One region of the Sphingomonas sp. M1A8_2b genome, then DNA from elsewhere that is predicted to be linked to it. Evidence: riboswitches for the same ligand, from Rfam matches in the RefSeq annotation. Region 1 holds a riboswitch; the other holds the start of a gene.
What was found. Region 1 has a riboswitch for cobalamin ahead of cobW (cobalamin biosynthesis protein CobW). Riboswitches for the same ligand answer to the same signal wherever they lie in the genome.

Region 1 (7,739 bases):
GCGGGTGTCACGGGCGTGCGCGATCTGCCCGTCGGCGCCGATCAGCGCCTGGGTATCGCGCCGGCCGCGACCGCGGCGCCGTCCCGCTGGCTCGCCGGGCTTGGGCTGCGGCACCCAGAAGAGTTGCGCCCCGGGCATCCGGTCGGTCACGATCGGGATGAACCAGCTCTTGGCATCCGGCGCGGTCTTCGCGAGGAACGCCTGCGAGCCCGCCAGCACGCGCATCGGCTGTTCGATCCGCGCGAGTTCGGGGCGCGTCCACCGGTTGAGCCCCTCGCGCCAGAACGCGAGCGAGCCGGCGACGAACACAAGGAACAGGATCCACCCCAGCAGCATCCCCGACCAGGTGTGCAGGAACGCCTGCGATTGCCGGAAACCCTTGCTCACAGCCGGCCCGTCGCATCGATCGAGACCCACGCGATCGCCGCCGCGATCCCGGCAGCGACCCCCAGCGTCCACAGCGCGCGCCAGCCGCTTCGTGCCGCAAAGGCCCACATCGCCGCGACCGCGCACAGCGCGAGCGCGATCAGCGTCGCGGTGACGGTCGCCTCGGTCCGCTCACCCGGCAGGATGCGCGCGAGCGCCATCGCCCACAGGCTCGCGGTCGCATAGCCGAGCGGCACCGCGGCGACGACCCGCAGGCCGATATCGCCGCGTCGAGCCCAGCGAGCGCGCGCGTGCAGGTCGCCTGCGGTCACTGGAAGGTGTACCGCAGCGTCGCGAACGCGGTGCGCGGACTGCCATAATAATTGCCGCGCCCGGTCGAACTGATCCGCGCGTAGTAATCCCGGTCGAGGACGTTGTTGACGTTCACCGACACGCCGAGCCGCGGGGTCAGCGCATAGCCCGCGCGCAGATCGAGCACCGCATAGCTCCCCTGGCGGACGATGCTCGACCGGGTGCGGACGGTCCCGTCGGTATTGAACACCGCCGCCGTGCCGCCGAACGTGCTGCCGAACCAGGTCAGGCTACCGCCAAGGCTCAGGCCGGCAAGCGGTCCGGCGACGGGCACATAGTTGGTGAACATCTTCGCCATGTGCTTCGGAACGATCGGCACGAGGCTGATCCCCTCGAACAGCGGGTTGGCATCCTCGAGATACTTGGTCCGCGTGTAGCTGTAGCCGCCGTTGATCCGCCAGCCCGGCACGATCTCGCCGCTGACCTCGGTCTCGATCCCCCGCGCACGCACCTTGCCGATCTGGAGCACGCTCGTCGGCAGGTCGGGATCGTTGTACAGCCGGTTCGACTGCGTGATCTGATACGCCGCTGCCGACAGCAACAGCCGGTCGTGCATCAGCGACAGCTTTGTCCCGGCCTCGAACTGCTTGCCGGTCAGCGGTTCGATCTGTCGCCCATCGGGTCGCGACCGACCGACCGGCGCGGCCTGCGGCGTGAAGCTGTCGGCGTAGCTCCCGTATATGTTGAGCGCGGGCGTCAGGTCCCAGACGATACCGGCATAAGGCTTGAACCGATTGTCGAAACCGTAGCGCGAGGCCGCGGGCAACGCACCGGTGGGCGTGAGGAGCGTCGTCAAGGTGGTATCCCACCATGTCAGACGTCCGCCCCCGATCAGCGTCAGTCCCGCGACCGGGCTCAACCGCATCTGCCCGTACAGGCCATATTGTTCGACGTCGGTCGCCGAACCGCCATAGACCTGGAGCACGCAATTGGCCGGCGCGGGCGTGATCGCAGTCCCGCTGCTCGGACAGGTCGCCCCCGTACCCTGCACCGGATAATAGGGCAGCGGACCGTAGGGATCGAGCGGCGGTTCGAGGGGGGATACCGGGTTGTAGACGTCGATCCGCGCATAGTTCGACAGCCGCGTCGCGAACGACGTTCCCGAACTCGACTGATAATCGCCACCGAGGATCAGCGTCTGGTCGCGCCCGAACAGCGGGAAGCTGCCGATCCCGTTGAAGTCGAACGACCGAGTCCGCTGCTTGCTGTCGCCGCGATAGGCGATGTGGTTGGTGCTGCCGTTGGTCGCGGTGACCGGCTGGTTGCCGATATAGCTGTAGATGTCGACGCGATCGACATCGGTGAACAGTCCGGTCGCGCGCAGTGTCCAGCGGTCGCTGACCTTGTGCGTGAGTTCGGCGAACCCGGTCCAGCTCTTGCTCTCGAACCGGTTCCAGTCCGCACCGAGATAGGTCGACCGGTCGATGTCGAGCAAGGCTCCGTCGCTACCGTCGGCGCCGCCCGCGATACCGGGCAAACCCGACTGGACCGCCGGGCGGAACCGATCGTAGTTCCCGCCGACCGTCAGCGTCGTGCGCTCGCCGATCTCGATCGATCCGACCGCGAATGCGCCAAGCCGGTTGCGGTGCGCGGTGTCGAAGAACTGGTCCTGATCCTGCAGCATCGCGCCGACGCGAATGCCGGCCTTCGAACCGACCGGCGTCGAGACGTCGAGTTCGAAACGGGCGTTGTCGTAACTGCCATAGCCTGCGCTCGCCTGCACCCGCAGCGCATCGAGCGGACGTTTGCGCACCAGGTTGATGCTGCCGGCGGGGTTGCCCGATCCGCTGAACAGCCCGGCGGGGCCGCGGAGCACCTCGAGCCGGTCGTAGAAGAACAGGTCGGGGACGACCGCGGGAAAGTTCAGCGAAAACGTCGGCACGCCGTCGATCAGATAGTTGTTGATGACGAAGCCGCGCGACAGGAACGACGGGTCCTCGCTGCCGACGCCGTTGACGGTGATCCCGTTTGTCGCGGTCAGCGCGTCTTCGAGCGTGAACAGGTTCTGCGCCTCGATCTGGTCGCGCTCGATGACCGTGATGGTATTCGGCGTATCCTTGAGCGGGGTGACGGTCTTGCCGACTTCCCGGCCATAGCTTTTGCCGACCACGAGAATTTCGTCCGATCGCTGATCGCTGTTCGGATCGTTCGCCTCGCCCGATCGGACCGGGACATCGGCCGTCGCAGGCCCCCCAAACATTACCGCGCCGGCTAGCAGAATACTCGTCAAACTCATATCGGACCCCTTCGATATCGGGGCCCCTAGTTCAAACGCTTTTGCGAGTCACTATCAATCTAAACTTTTCGTCATGTTCGTGCGTATCGAACCGGATCGGTTGCGATAGCGGCGGCGTGTTAACGAACCGCTAGGCATGCGCCCGTAAACTCGGGGAATGCGGTTGGTCGCGATAACGAACTGGGCGTATGGAATTACCGTCGCGCTGACGCTTGCTTCGGGTACGACGATGCTGCTCGCATCGTCGGCCCAACAGCGCGAGCGCGCCGCGGTGGATCAACGGTATGCACTCGATCACGCGACTGCGACGATCGAGGACGATGCGCTGGCGCTAAGCGAGCTGGCCCGACAGTTCGTGATCAACGGCGATCCCGCCGACCTGCTCGCCTATCGACGCGCGCACGCCGAGTTGGCATCGGTCGAGGCGAGGACGCGGCATATTCGCGATGCCGGCGCCACCACCGACGAGCTCCGCAGCCTGCACGAAGCGCTTGGGTGGGCCGATGCGCTGCAGGCGCAACAGGCGCAGGCGATCCGGGCGCGACGCGGCAACGATCGCAACACCGCCGTCCAGATCCTGTTCGCGCCCGAATACGAACGCGAACTCGACCGGTCGCGCGCTGCGGTCGAGCGTTTCCAGTATCGCCTCGATCAGCGCACCGGGGACGAGCTGCGATCGGCGGAGCGCACCGCCCGAAGCTGGCGGACCGCATCGGAGGCGATGCTGGTGGTTACCGGGCTGATCTTCCTGTTCGTCCTGTATTTCGTGTTTCGCCGGCGGGTGCTGCACCCGGTCGTCAAGCTGAGCGATGTGATTGGCCGGCTCGCCGCGCAGGATTACGCCGCAGAGCCTCCACCGTACGAACAGGTCGACGAGATTGGCGACATGGCGCAGGCGCTGCGCGTATTCCGCGAGAACGGCATCGAGCGGCAGCGTCTCGAACAGGAGCGCGATGCCGACCGCGGCGTGCGGGACCTGCTGTCGCGGATGACGCAGCGCATGCAGGGCTGCGACTCGATCCTGGAGCTTCAGAATGTCGTCGGCCGTTTTGTCCCCGAACTGGCGCCGCAACTCGCCGGGCGGCTGTATCTCCTCGACCCGGTCAGCAATGTGCTGGTCGAAGCCTGTTCGTGGCTCGACCCGGTCCATTCATCCGCCGAATTTTCGCCACTGGCGTGCTGGGGTATCCGCCGCGGCGCACCCCATAGACCGTCGGGTGCGGTGTTCGACGTCCCGTGCGATCACCTCGATGGGCGTCGGGGCGGCCACGACGTACCGCAAAGCCTGTGCCTTCCCCTCAGCGGGCAGCACGGCATGCTGGGGCTACTCTACTTCGAACGCCGCACAGGCTTCGCGGAGGACGGGCTGAGCGATGTCTATCTCCAGATGCTCGCCGAAAATATCGGACTTGCGCTGGACAACCTGCGCCTGCGCGACGCGCTTCGGTCGCTGGCGATGGCCGACCCGCTGACGAAGCTGTCCAACCGGCGACACCTCGACGAGGTCCTCGCGCGCGCGATCGCCAAGGCCGAGCGGACCGGCGCGCCACTATGCTGCGCGATGATCGACATCGACCATTTCAAGCGCTTCAACGACGAGCACGGCCACGATGCCGGCGATGCGGTGCTACGCGCGGTCGGCGCGCTGCTCAAGGACGCCGTGCGCGGCACCGATCTTGTCTTCCGGTTTGGCGGCGAGGAGTTTCTGATGCTCCTGCCCGACACGGATCCGGAGGCTGCAGCGGAGCGGGCGGAAGAGGTCAGGCGGCGGATCGGCGCATTGCGCGTGCGCTACGACGGCCAGGATCTGGGCCCCATCACAACGTCGATCGGGCTGGCCTGCGCACCGCTGCACACCGACTGGTCGTCGATAGTCCAGTCCGCCGACGCCGCGCTGCTGCGGGCCAAACAGGCCGGCCGCGACCGCGTCCTGTCCGCGATCGCGCGAAAAGATCGCGCCGATCCGATCGCGGGGATGCGGTGCGCTGCACCGTCCTGAAGCGCACGGACGAAGTTTGGCTGCGATCCCGAATTGGCAATCCTGCGGGCTTGCGCTAAGCGACTGGCGAGGACCGGCTGAGCCGGACCTCGTTGATCGCGCCGGTGCCTCGCGAGAGGCTTGAATGGGAATGCGGTGCGGGGTTCGTCCCCAAATCCGCGGCTGTCCCTGCAACTGTAAGCGGTGAGCGAGAATGCCACGTATCCTGCGCCAAGCGGGATACAGCCACTGGACGCTGCGCCTGTCGCGCACGCTGGGAAGGCCGCGTATTCGAGCGACGACCCGTGAGCCAGGAGACCTGCCGGCGATGGGTCGCTCTTGCCTTGGTCCAGGGGATGGCCGCGGCACGGTTCTCCGTCTGAGCGACGAACCTATGCGGCTGGGGCTGCATCGGTGCGTGGTATGGGTATTCGCGCCCGTCCATCGTCGCGCGCCGGTGATCATGCAGCTCCCGCCCGTCGTCGCACGGCGCGAGGAGACTGATATGCCCGATCTATCGAAGATCCCCGTTACCATCGTCACCGGCTTTCTCGGCGCCGGCAAGACCACGCTGATCAGCCATCTGATCCGCAACGCCGGCGGACGTCGCCTGGCGGTGATCGTCAACGAATTCGGCACGCTGGGCGTCGACGGCGACATCCTCAAGGGCTGCGCGATCCCCGATTGTCCGGCGGAGAACGTCGTCGAGCTCGCCAATGGCTGCATCTGTTGCACCGTCGCGGACGATTTCATCCCGACCGTCGAGACGCTGCTCGCGCTCGATCCGCGACCCGACCACATCCTGATCGAGACGTCGGGGCTCGCGCTGCCCAAGCCGCTGCTGAAAGCGTTCGACTGGCCTGCGATCCGGTCGCGGATCACCGTCGACGGGGTCATCGCGCTCGCGGATGCCGAAGCCGTCGCCGCAGGCCGGTTCGCGCCCGATCTCGCCGCGATCGACGCGCAGCGCGCCGCCGATCCGAGCATCGATCATGAAACCCCCTTATCCGAGGTGTTCGAGGACCAGCTCGCCTGTGCCGATCTGATCCTGCTGACCAAATGCGACCTCGCCGGCGCGGACGGCATCGCCGCGGCCCGCGCGGTGATCGCCGCCGAGACCGTACGGCCTCTGCCGATCGTCGAACTGGTCGACGGCATCGTCGATCCCCGCATCGTGCTCGGGCTCGGGGCGGCGGCCGAAGACGACATCGCCAGCCGTCCCTCGCATCACGACGGCGAGGACGATCACGAACACGACGATTTCGACAGCATCGTCGTCGAATGGGATAGTGTCGACGACGCGACGGCGCTGACGACGCGGATCGAGACGCTGGCGGCGGGCGGCGAGATCCTCCGCGTGAAGGGCTATGCCGCGGTCGCCGGCAAACCGATGCGGTTGCTCGTGCAGGCGGTCGGCGCCCGCGTCCGTGCGCATTACGATCGGCCGTGGCGCACCGACGAGGCGCGCCGGACGCGGTTGGTCGTCATCGCCGAGCAGGGCCGGCTCGATCCTAAGGCAATCAGGGCCGCGCTGGACGCCTAATCAGCCATGCACGTCGTATTTCGCGAGAGCCACGGACTGGACGAAAGCGCTGTGCCCCAGGATCTGGGGCAGAGCGCCGCCGACCTGGTCGTGCTCTCGTTTTCCGACAGCGATCTCGCGGCGTTCAGCGCCGGCTGGCGGACGGCGGTAGCGGCGGGTGATGCGATGCCGTCCCTGCGGCTCGCGAACCTCGCCGACCTCACGCATCCGCTATCGGTCGACACCTATCTCGAGCGCACATTGGCGGGCGCGAAGGCGATACTGATCCGGCTGATCGGCGGCACGGCCTATTGGTCCTACGGTCTCCAACAGGTCGAAGCGCTGGCCCGACGACGGGGGATCGCGCTGGCGGTCCTGCCCGCCGACGGCCGCTACGACCGGCGACTGGACGCTGCGTCCACCGTTCCGAAGGCGGTGTTGCGCCGGCTGTCGACGCTGTGCGACGTCGGTGGTGCCGACGCGGCTCGCGAGGCCCTGGCGCAGTTCGCGTTGACCTCGGGGCTGAACGCCCAACCGCAGCAATCGTCGGGCGAACTCGCCGCGGTCGGCGCATGGCAGCCGGATACCCGTACCGCCTGTCCGGCAGCTTTCGTGCTCGCCACGTCACGGCCGCGCATCTTGGTGATCTTCTATCGATCCTATCTGGCGGCAGCGGACCTCGATCCGATCGCCGCGTTGCATGCCGCCTTCACCCTGCGCGGGTACGACGTCCTGGGGGTGTTCGTGCCGTCGCTAAAGGACGCCGAGGCGAGCGGCTGGTTGCGCCGCTGGGTGATCGCGCTGGCGCCGGTCGCGATCGTCAACGCGACCGCGTTTTCGGGCCGAGGCGGCGACGACACGACGCCGCTCGACGGTGCGGACGTCCCGGTCTTCCAGGTGGCGCTGGCGACGTCCGGCCGTGCGGCGTGGCTCGATGCGCCGCGTGGCCTGTCGCCCGCCGACCTGGCGATGCACGTGGTCCTGCCCGAAGTGGACGGGCGGATCTTCGCGGGGGTCGCGAGCTTCAAGGAAGCCGCGCCGCACGATCCCGACCTGCAATATGCCCGCCGCGAACACCGCGCCGATCCCGACCGCATCGGCGCGATCGTGGCGCGGATCGACGGCTGGATCGCGCTCGCGGCCAAGCCCGCCCCGCAGCGCCAGCTCGCGATCATCTTGTCTACCTACCCCGGCAAGGCGCACCAGATGGCGCATGCGGTCGGCCTCGACGCGATCGCTTCGGTCGACGCGATCCTCGAGGATTT
Region 2 (7,739 bases), 110 kb from region 1:
GAGCGCGGCGAGCTTAGCGATCAACGGGCTGCGCGGGTTGATCTCCAGCACCGGCTTGGCGGCGGGCATCGCCTGACCGCTGGCCGCGAGGATCCGTTCGAGCTGGCGGTCCATCCCGCTGTCCGCCGCGACCAGGCACACCGCGCTGTCAGTCAGCCGCTCGGAGGCGCGAACCTCGGACACGGCATCGGCGAGTGTCGTCTTCACGAATGCGATGAAGTCCGCGACTTCTGGGGTGGCGTCGGCGGTCGGTGCCGCGGCGCCATCGGCGAGCGGGATCAGGCTCAGGTCGGCCGCCCCCTGGGTGACCGACTTGAACGGCTTGCCATCGAAATCGATGCCCGCCGTCACCCAGAAGCCGTCGACCGAGTCCGGTAGCAGCAGCACCTCGATCCCGCGTGCGCGGAACCCTTCGAGCTGCGGCGACGCCTCGAGCCGATCGAGATCGGTGCCGACCGCGTAATAGATCGCGGTCTGGTTCTCCTTCATCGCCGCGACATAGTCGGCTACCGAGCGCCATGCGCCGGCCGACGTCGTGGTCTTGAAGCGGGCGAGCTTGAGCAGCGCCTCGCGCCGTTCGAAATCCTCGTACAAACCCTCCTTCAAGACCGCGCCGAAATTCTCCCAGATCTTGGCATACGCGTCGGCATCACGCGTCGAGAGCTTGTCGAGTTCGGCCAGCACGCGCCCGGTCACGCCCTTGCGGATCGCGGCGAGCATCGGGCTCTCCTGGATCATCTCGCGCGAGACGTTGAGCGGCAGGTCCGACGAGTCCACCAGTCCGCGCATGAAGCGGAGGTAACGCGGCAGCACCTCGGCATCGTCGGTGATGAAGACGCGCTTCACGTACAGCTTCATCCGGCCGTTGCGATCGGGATCGAACAGGTCGAACGGCTTGGCACCGGGGACGTAGGCGAGCACCGAATATTCGTGCAGCCCCTCCGCGCGGTAGTGGAGCGTCAGCGCGGGCTCGTCGAACTGGCCCGACACGCTGCGATAGAAGTCCGCATAGTCTTCGGTGGTGATATCCGCCTTCGGCTTGGTCCACAGCGCAGCGCCGTCGGCGATCTCGACCGGTTCGGCATCGGGCTTTTCGCGCAGCGTGATCGGCACGGGCACGTGGCCCGACTGGTCCTTGATCAGCCGCTCGACGGTGTAGCGCTCGGTATAGGACGTGGCATCGTCGAGCAGATGAAGCACGACCCGGGTTCCGCGGGGCGGGGCGCCGGCAGTGTCGATCGGCGCGATCGTGTAGGTACCGAGGCCATCCGACGACCAGCCCGAGGCGGTGTCTGCGCCGGCGCGACGCGAGACGACGTCGACCTTCGATGCGACCATGAACGCCGAATAGAAGCCGACACCGAACTGGCCGATCAGCTGCGCGCCCTCCGAGCCGGAAGATGCGGCGATCCGGTCCATGAACGCCTTGGTGCCCGACCGCGCGATCGTGCCGAGCGCTTCGGCCATGTCGTCTGCGGTCATGCCGATGCCGTTGTCCTCGATCGTCAGCGTCTTCGCGTCGGGATCGAGCGTGATCGCGATCTGCGTACGGGCTTCGTCCCCGAGCAGATCGGGCGCGCTCAACGCCTCGTAGCGCAGCTTCTCGCACGCATCGGCCGCGTTCGAGATCAGCTCGCGCAGGAACACGGTCTTATCGGAATAGACCGAATGCACCATCATGTGCAGCAACCGCGAGACATCGGCTTCGAACGCGTGAGTTTCCGCGGGCTGCATCTCAGCGGCTTGGACGGTTTCGTTGGTCATGGGCTGTTACGGCTCTCTTATGGGTAACGACGGCCGGGAATTGGCTGGGTCGGCGGGTAAATTCAAGAGCCGGGTGCCGTCGGACAGCGTGCGCCAAGCCTGCCGATGTTGCGTCGGCATCGCCTGGCGGTTAGCGGGCCCCGATCAGTCGCTATAGGAATGACCGACATGCGCCGTTTTCTCATAGGGTTGGCGGGGGTGTTGAGCCTCATGACTCCGGTCTGGGCGCAACCTGCGTCGCGTGCCACGCCGACCGCCCAGCCGGGGATCGTTCGGGTCCGCCTCGTCACGTCGGAGGGGCCGATCCTGCTAGCGCTCGATACACGGCATGCGCCCAAGACGACGCAGAACTTCCTCGAATATGTCGATGACGGACGCTTCGACGGGACCGATTTCTACCGCGCGAGCCGGCAGAAGTCCTCGCCGAAGACAGGCTTCATCCAGGCGGGGATCCGTACCGATGCGCGGCGCATTCTGCCGCCATTTCCGCTCGAGACGACCGCGCAGACCGGGATCAAGCATCTTGACGGGACGATCTCGATGGCGAGGGGCATGAACCCGGCCTCGGCGGGGGGCAATTTCTTCATCACCGTCGGCCCGGCACCGGCGATGGACGCGCGCGCGGGCTATCCCGGCTATGCGGCGTTCGGGCATGTGATTGCGGGGATGGACGTGGTGAAGCGGATTCTCGCCAAGCCGACTGGCGGTGGAATGGATGCGTTCAAGGATCAGATGATCCTGAAGCGCGTGGCGCTAATCAGTGCGCGCCGCCTGAACGGGGTGGCGAAGCCGACCGGGTTTCCAAAGGCATGGTTGATCAAGGTGCGGCCTGATCGGGCGAAGGAGTGAAGTACGAACACTGTTGTCGGGCTGTTAACCGTACCACCCCGGCGGAGGCCGGGGCCCAATTGGACGGGTTTTATAAGGGCAGACCGCCCAAAGTTTCAAAGTTTAATGCCGTCCCCCAATAGGGGCCCGGCCTTCGCCGGGGTGGTTGGAGTTCGCTAGACTGGTCGATGCGGTGTGTTCGGGGTTTGCGCCTACCATGCTCAGCGCGACCGCTTCCGCCACCTTGATGCCGTCCACCGCCGCGGACAGGATGCCCCCCGCATAGCCGGCACCTTCGCCCGCAGGGAAAAGCCCTGCGGTGTTGAGGCTCACGAAATTGTCGCCGCGCGTGATCCGAACCGGCGACGACGTACGCGTCTCCACTCCCGTCAACACCGCGTCCGGATGATCGTAACCAGGAATCTCACGACCGAATGCGGGCAGCGCTTCGCGCAACGCGGTGATCGCGAACTCGGGGAGGCATTCGGAAAGGTCCGTCATGTGGACGCCCGGCTTATACGACGGGATCACCGAGCCCAGCGCGGTCGATGGTCGCCCCGCGAGCAGATCGCCGATGCGTTGCGCAGGTGCCTTGTAGTTCGAGCCGCCGGCGACATAGGCCCGCGATTCCCAATGGCGTTGCAGTGCGATCCCCGCGAGCGGGTGGCCGGGATAGTCGCGCTCGGGGTCGATGCCGATGACGATGCCGGAGTTCGCGTTGCGTTCGTTGCGCGAATATTGGCTCATGCCGTTGGTTGCGACGCGACCTTCCTCGGAGGTCGCGGCGACGACCGTGCCGCCCGGGCACATGCAGAAGCTGTAGACGGTCCGCTCGTTCTTGCAGTGATGCGACAGGCTGTACGCCGCCGCGCCGAGATCGGGATGGCCCGCGCACGGGCCGAACCGTGCTTCGTCGATCCACGACTGCGGATGCTCGATGCGGACGCCGATCGAGAACGGCTTTGCTTCGACGTGGACACCCTTGGCATGGAGCATCTCGAACGTGTCGCGCGCGCTGTGGCCGACCGCAAAGACGACGTGGTTGGCTTCGAGATAGTCGCCATTGCTGAGGTGGAGGCCGCGGAGTTGGCGGCTGCCGGCCTCCTCGACAATGTCGAGACCGTCGACGCGGGTCGAGAAGCGGTACTCGCCGCCGAGCGCTTCGATCGTCTCGCGCATGCTCTCGACCATCGTGACGAGGCGGAAGGTGCCGATATGCGGGTGTGCCTCGGTCAGAATTTCGGGCGGCGCGCCGGCTTTAACGAACTCGGTAAGGACTTTGCGCCCGAGATGGCGCGGGTCCTTGATCTGGCTCCAGAGCTTGCCGTCGGAAAAGGTCCCGGCGCCGCCCTCGCCAAACTGGACGTTGGATTCGGGGTTGAGGACGCTCTTGCGCCAGAGCCCCCAGGTGTCCTTGGTACGCTCGCGGACGACTTTGCCGCGGTCGAGGATGATTGGGCGGAACCCCATCTGCGCGAGGATCAAGCCGGCGAACAGGCCGCAGGGTCCTGCGCCGACGACGACCGGGCGGGTGCCGGTGTAGCTCGGGCCGGCCTTCGTGACGAAACGATAGCCGGTGTCCGGAGTACGCTGGACGTGGCGATCCTTGCGGAAGCGCGTGAGGACCGTGTCCTCGTTCTTCAGCGTGACGTCGACCGAATAGACGAGTTGGATGTCCATCTTGTCGCGCGCATCGTGCGCGCGTCTGGCGATGGTGTAGCGGATCAGGTCACGCGGGGTGACGCGCAGCCGGTCGCGGATCGCGGCGGGGAGCGCTTCGTCGGCGTGGTTGAGCGGGAGCTTGAGGTCGGTAATGCGGAGCATGCCGCCCGCTCTAGCGCCGCGCAGCGCGATCCGCCATCGGGAGCGGGAGAGGACATGATCATGCGGACCGACGACGAGCAGAATGCCAAGAGCGCCAAGCGCAAGGAGGTCCACGACCGGATCGTCGCGAGCAAGACGATCGAGAAGGGCTTGATCATCGTCCACACCGGCAAGGGCAAGGGCAAGTCGACCGCGGCGTTCGGCATGGCGGTGCGAATGATCGGGCATGGGCGGAAAGTCGGCGTGGTGCAGTTCGTGAAGGGCGCGATGGCGACCGGCGAGAAGGCGATCTTCGACGCGTTCCCCGACCTGTGCGAGTTCAAGCCGATGGGGGAGGGATTCACCTGGGATACGCAGGACCGCGCGCGCGACATCGCGGTGGCGCGCGAGGCGTGGGACGAGGTCAAGCGGATGATCGCCGATCCGTCCTATGCGATGGTGGTGGCGGACGAGCTGAACATCGTGCTGCGGTATGAGTATCTGCCGGTCGACGAAGTGCTCGCGGCGTTGGCGGCTAAGCCCGAGATGACGCATGTCGTGGTGACCGGGCGGAACGCGCCGGATGCGCTGATCGAGATGGCGGATCTGGTGACGGAGATGACGCAGGTGAAGCATCCGTTCCGGTCGGGCGTAAAGGCGCAGGCGGGCGTGGAGTTCTAGGCAAGTCAGGCGGCGATTGAGTCGTGACGAGGCGGACCACCAACGCCCCGTCATCCTGACGAAAGGCAGGACCTAGAGCCACGAAGGTTGCCGCCTGTTACCCTGGGTCCTGACTTTCGTCAGGATGACGCGGGGTTGACGGAACTGCTGGTGAGAACGCCCAACGGCGCACCGCCGTCTTGCGTCCCCCAAGCCTCCCGCGTATCGCTCGACCCGCGACAGGTTTTCCGGAGGCGGCAACGCCTACGGAAATGAAAATGGGAACGGGAAACACCCGGCTGCCCCTGCAACTGTACGCGGCGAGCCATCGTGCCACATGCCATTGGGTTTTCCCGAGAAGGCGGCGCGGACGGCGCTGACCCGCGAGCCAGGAGACCTGCCCGTCGCGGTCGTCTTTCGTCCGGCCAGGGTGCGCCGAACGGACGGGTAACACCCCGCGCGACGACATCGCTTCGCGTCGCGCGGAGGCTGGAGGCGTGCGCCTTTCGCCCTTCGCGCGGTGCGGGATCGACTGTCCGAAGGGGGTCCTATGCCGATTGTATTTCATTTTCCGCTCGTTTGCGCCCGAGCGCTCGCATGTTGAAGCCCGTTGCCGATGGCGTCGCGGTCGTCGCGTGCAACACCTGCCGCCATTCCACCGACGCACGTGACGACGACGAGGGCCAGCGCGGCGGCGCGCGGCTCGTCCAGGCGTTGAAGACCGTGCAGGCGAGCGATCCGGCCTATGCCGACGTCGCGGTGCAGGAGATGCCGTGCCTGTTCGCGTGCCAGGATTTCTGCACGATCCATCTGCGTGCCCCGGCTAAGGTCGGCTATGTCCTCGGCCGGTTCGAGCCCAGCGAAGACGCCGCGCGCGCGATCCTCGACTATGCGCGGCTGTACGGCGAGAGCGCGTTCGGGCAGGTGCCGTTCAAGCAATGGCCGCAGGGGGTGAAGGGACATTTCATCACCCGCACCCCACCCGCCGGGTTCATCGTCGAATGACCGCGTTCGCGTCGCCATCGGCGTTTCTAGCGGCGCTCGCCGCGCTACCCCAACCGGACGAGGCGGCACGTGCCGCCGCGACCGCGCGTCAGGACAGCCTCACCAAGCCGCGGGGTTCGCTTGGTAGGCTGGAGGATATCGCGATCTTCATGGCCGGATGGCAGGGCCATGCGCGGCCCCGGCTCGACCGCGTTTCGGGGATCGTCTTCGCGGGGAACCACGGCGTCGTCGGGCGGGGGGTCAGCGCGTTCCCGGCGGCGGTCACCGCACAGATGGTGGCGAACTTCGAGCAGGGCGGCGGCGCGGTCAACGCGCTGTGCGCGGCGGCGGCGATCGACCTCGCGGTCGTCGCGATCGACCTCGACCGGCCAACCGCAGATTTCACAACGGCACCCGCAATGTCCGAAGCGGAGTGCCTAGCCGCGATCAACATCGGCGCGGCGGCCGTCCCCGAAGGCATCGACCTGCTGATCCTCGGCGAGATGGGGATCGGCAATTCGACCGTCGCGGCCGCTCTGTGCGCTGCCAGTTTCGACGCAGCCCCAGCGGACTGGGTCGGCCCGGGAACAGGCGTCGACGCGAGCGGCGTCGCGCGAAAGATCGCGGCGATCGACGCAGGCATCGCGCTGCACCGTAAATCGCTGACGACGCCATTCGAGATCCTCCAACGTCTCGGCGGGCGTGAGTTGGCAGCGATTGCGGGTGCGGTGGTCGCGGCCCGTTTACGAGGCGTGCCGGTCATGCTCGACGGCTTCATCTGCAGTGCGGCGGTCGCGCCGCTTGCTGCGGCCTATCCCGACATCGTCGCGCATTGCCTGGCAGGACATCGCTCCATCGAGCCCGGCCATACCCGCCTGCTCGATGCATTAGGGCTCGATCCGTTGCTGTCGCTCGGCATGCGTCTCGGCGAAGGCAGCGGCGCGGCGGTCGCGACCCTGCTCGTCCGCGCTGCCCTGGCCGTTCACGACGGCATGGCGACGTTTGCGGAAGCGGGCGTTTCGGAGGCATGACGACGCCGTACATGCTGTTTCTAATGCGGCATGGCGCACCCGAAAGGGAGGGGCGGCTGCTCGGCCGGACCGACGATCCGGTTACCAAAGCCGGGATTGCCGCGTGTCTGGCGCAGGCGTCGGGGCTGGAAGTCAACCATATCGTCTCGTCCGATCTCGTCCGCGCGCGGGACTGCGCGAGCGCAATCTCGGCGCCGCTTGGGCTTACGGTCGGGCAGGACCCTCGTTGGCGTGAGCTGGATTTCGGCGATTGGGACGGTCAGGCGCCGTCGTCGATCGATCCTGTGGCGTTGGCACAGTTCTACGACGATCCGGACGCGGCGCCGCCGCCGGGCGGCGAGGGCTGGTCCGCGTTGCAAGAGCGCGTCGCCGCCGCGCTGGCCGATCTGTCGGGCAGCTCGACGCTGGTCGTGACGCATGGCGGCGCGATCCGGGCGGCGCTTGCGGCGCTGTGCGGGTTCGACCGGCGCCAGATCTGGGCGTTCGACCTGCCCTATGCAGCGCTGCTATCGCTGCGCGTGTGGCCGAGTGGCGAGCTGGCCGCGCCGCCCTTCGTTCAGATCGTCGGACTCGCGACTTGAGGCGGCTGATCGTCGCGTTCGGATTCCTCACACGGCTGCCGATGCCGCACGTCGCGGCCGCACCCGACGATTTCGCGACGGCGATCCG

Region 2: linked by a shared signal. The riboswitch ahead of ACLBWL_RS11510 (DUF1636 domain-containing protein) and the one ahead of cobW (cobalamin biosynthesis protein CobW) in region 1 are both predicted to bind cobalamin.

What each region holds. Positions count from the first base shown of each region.
Region 1 is NZ_JBKFAH010000002.1:632,319-640,057, reverse strand. Features, by position in the region: gene ACLBWL_RS11100 (PepSY-associated TM helix domain-containing protein) at 1-387, opposite strand, end outside; gene ACLBWL_RS11095 (hypothetical protein) at 384-698, opposite strand; gene ACLBWL_RS11090 (TonB-dependent siderophore receptor) at 695-2,974, opposite strand; gene ACLBWL_RS11085 (diguanylate cyclase) at 3,132-4,973, shown strand; cobalamin riboswitch at 5,059-5,293, shown strand; gene cobW (cobalamin biosynthesis protein CobW) at 5,458-6,495, shown strand; gene cobN (cobaltochelatase subunit CobN) at 6,502-7,739, shown strand, end outside.
Region 2 is NZ_JBKFAH010000002.1:738,605-746,343, forward strand. Features, by position in the region: gene htpG (molecular chaperone HtpG) at 1-1,764, opposite strand, end outside; gene ACLBWL_RS11495 (peptidylprolyl isomerase) at 1,933-2,613, shown strand; gene ACLBWL_RS11500 (NAD(P)/FAD-dependent oxidoreductase) at 2,716-4,416, opposite strand; gene cobO (cob(I)yrinic acid a,c-diamide adenosyltransferase) at 4,471-5,076, shown strand; cobalamin riboswitch at 5,280-5,474, shown strand; gene ACLBWL_RS11510 (DUF1636 domain-containing protein) at 5,653-6,060, shown strand; gene cobT (nicotinate-nucleotide--dimethylbenzimidazole phosphoribosyltransferase) at 6,057-7,070, shown strand; gene ACLBWL_RS11520 (histidine phosphatase family protein) at 7,067-7,651, shown strand; gene cobS (adenosylcobinamide-GDP ribazoletransferase) at 7,648-7,739, shown strand, end outside.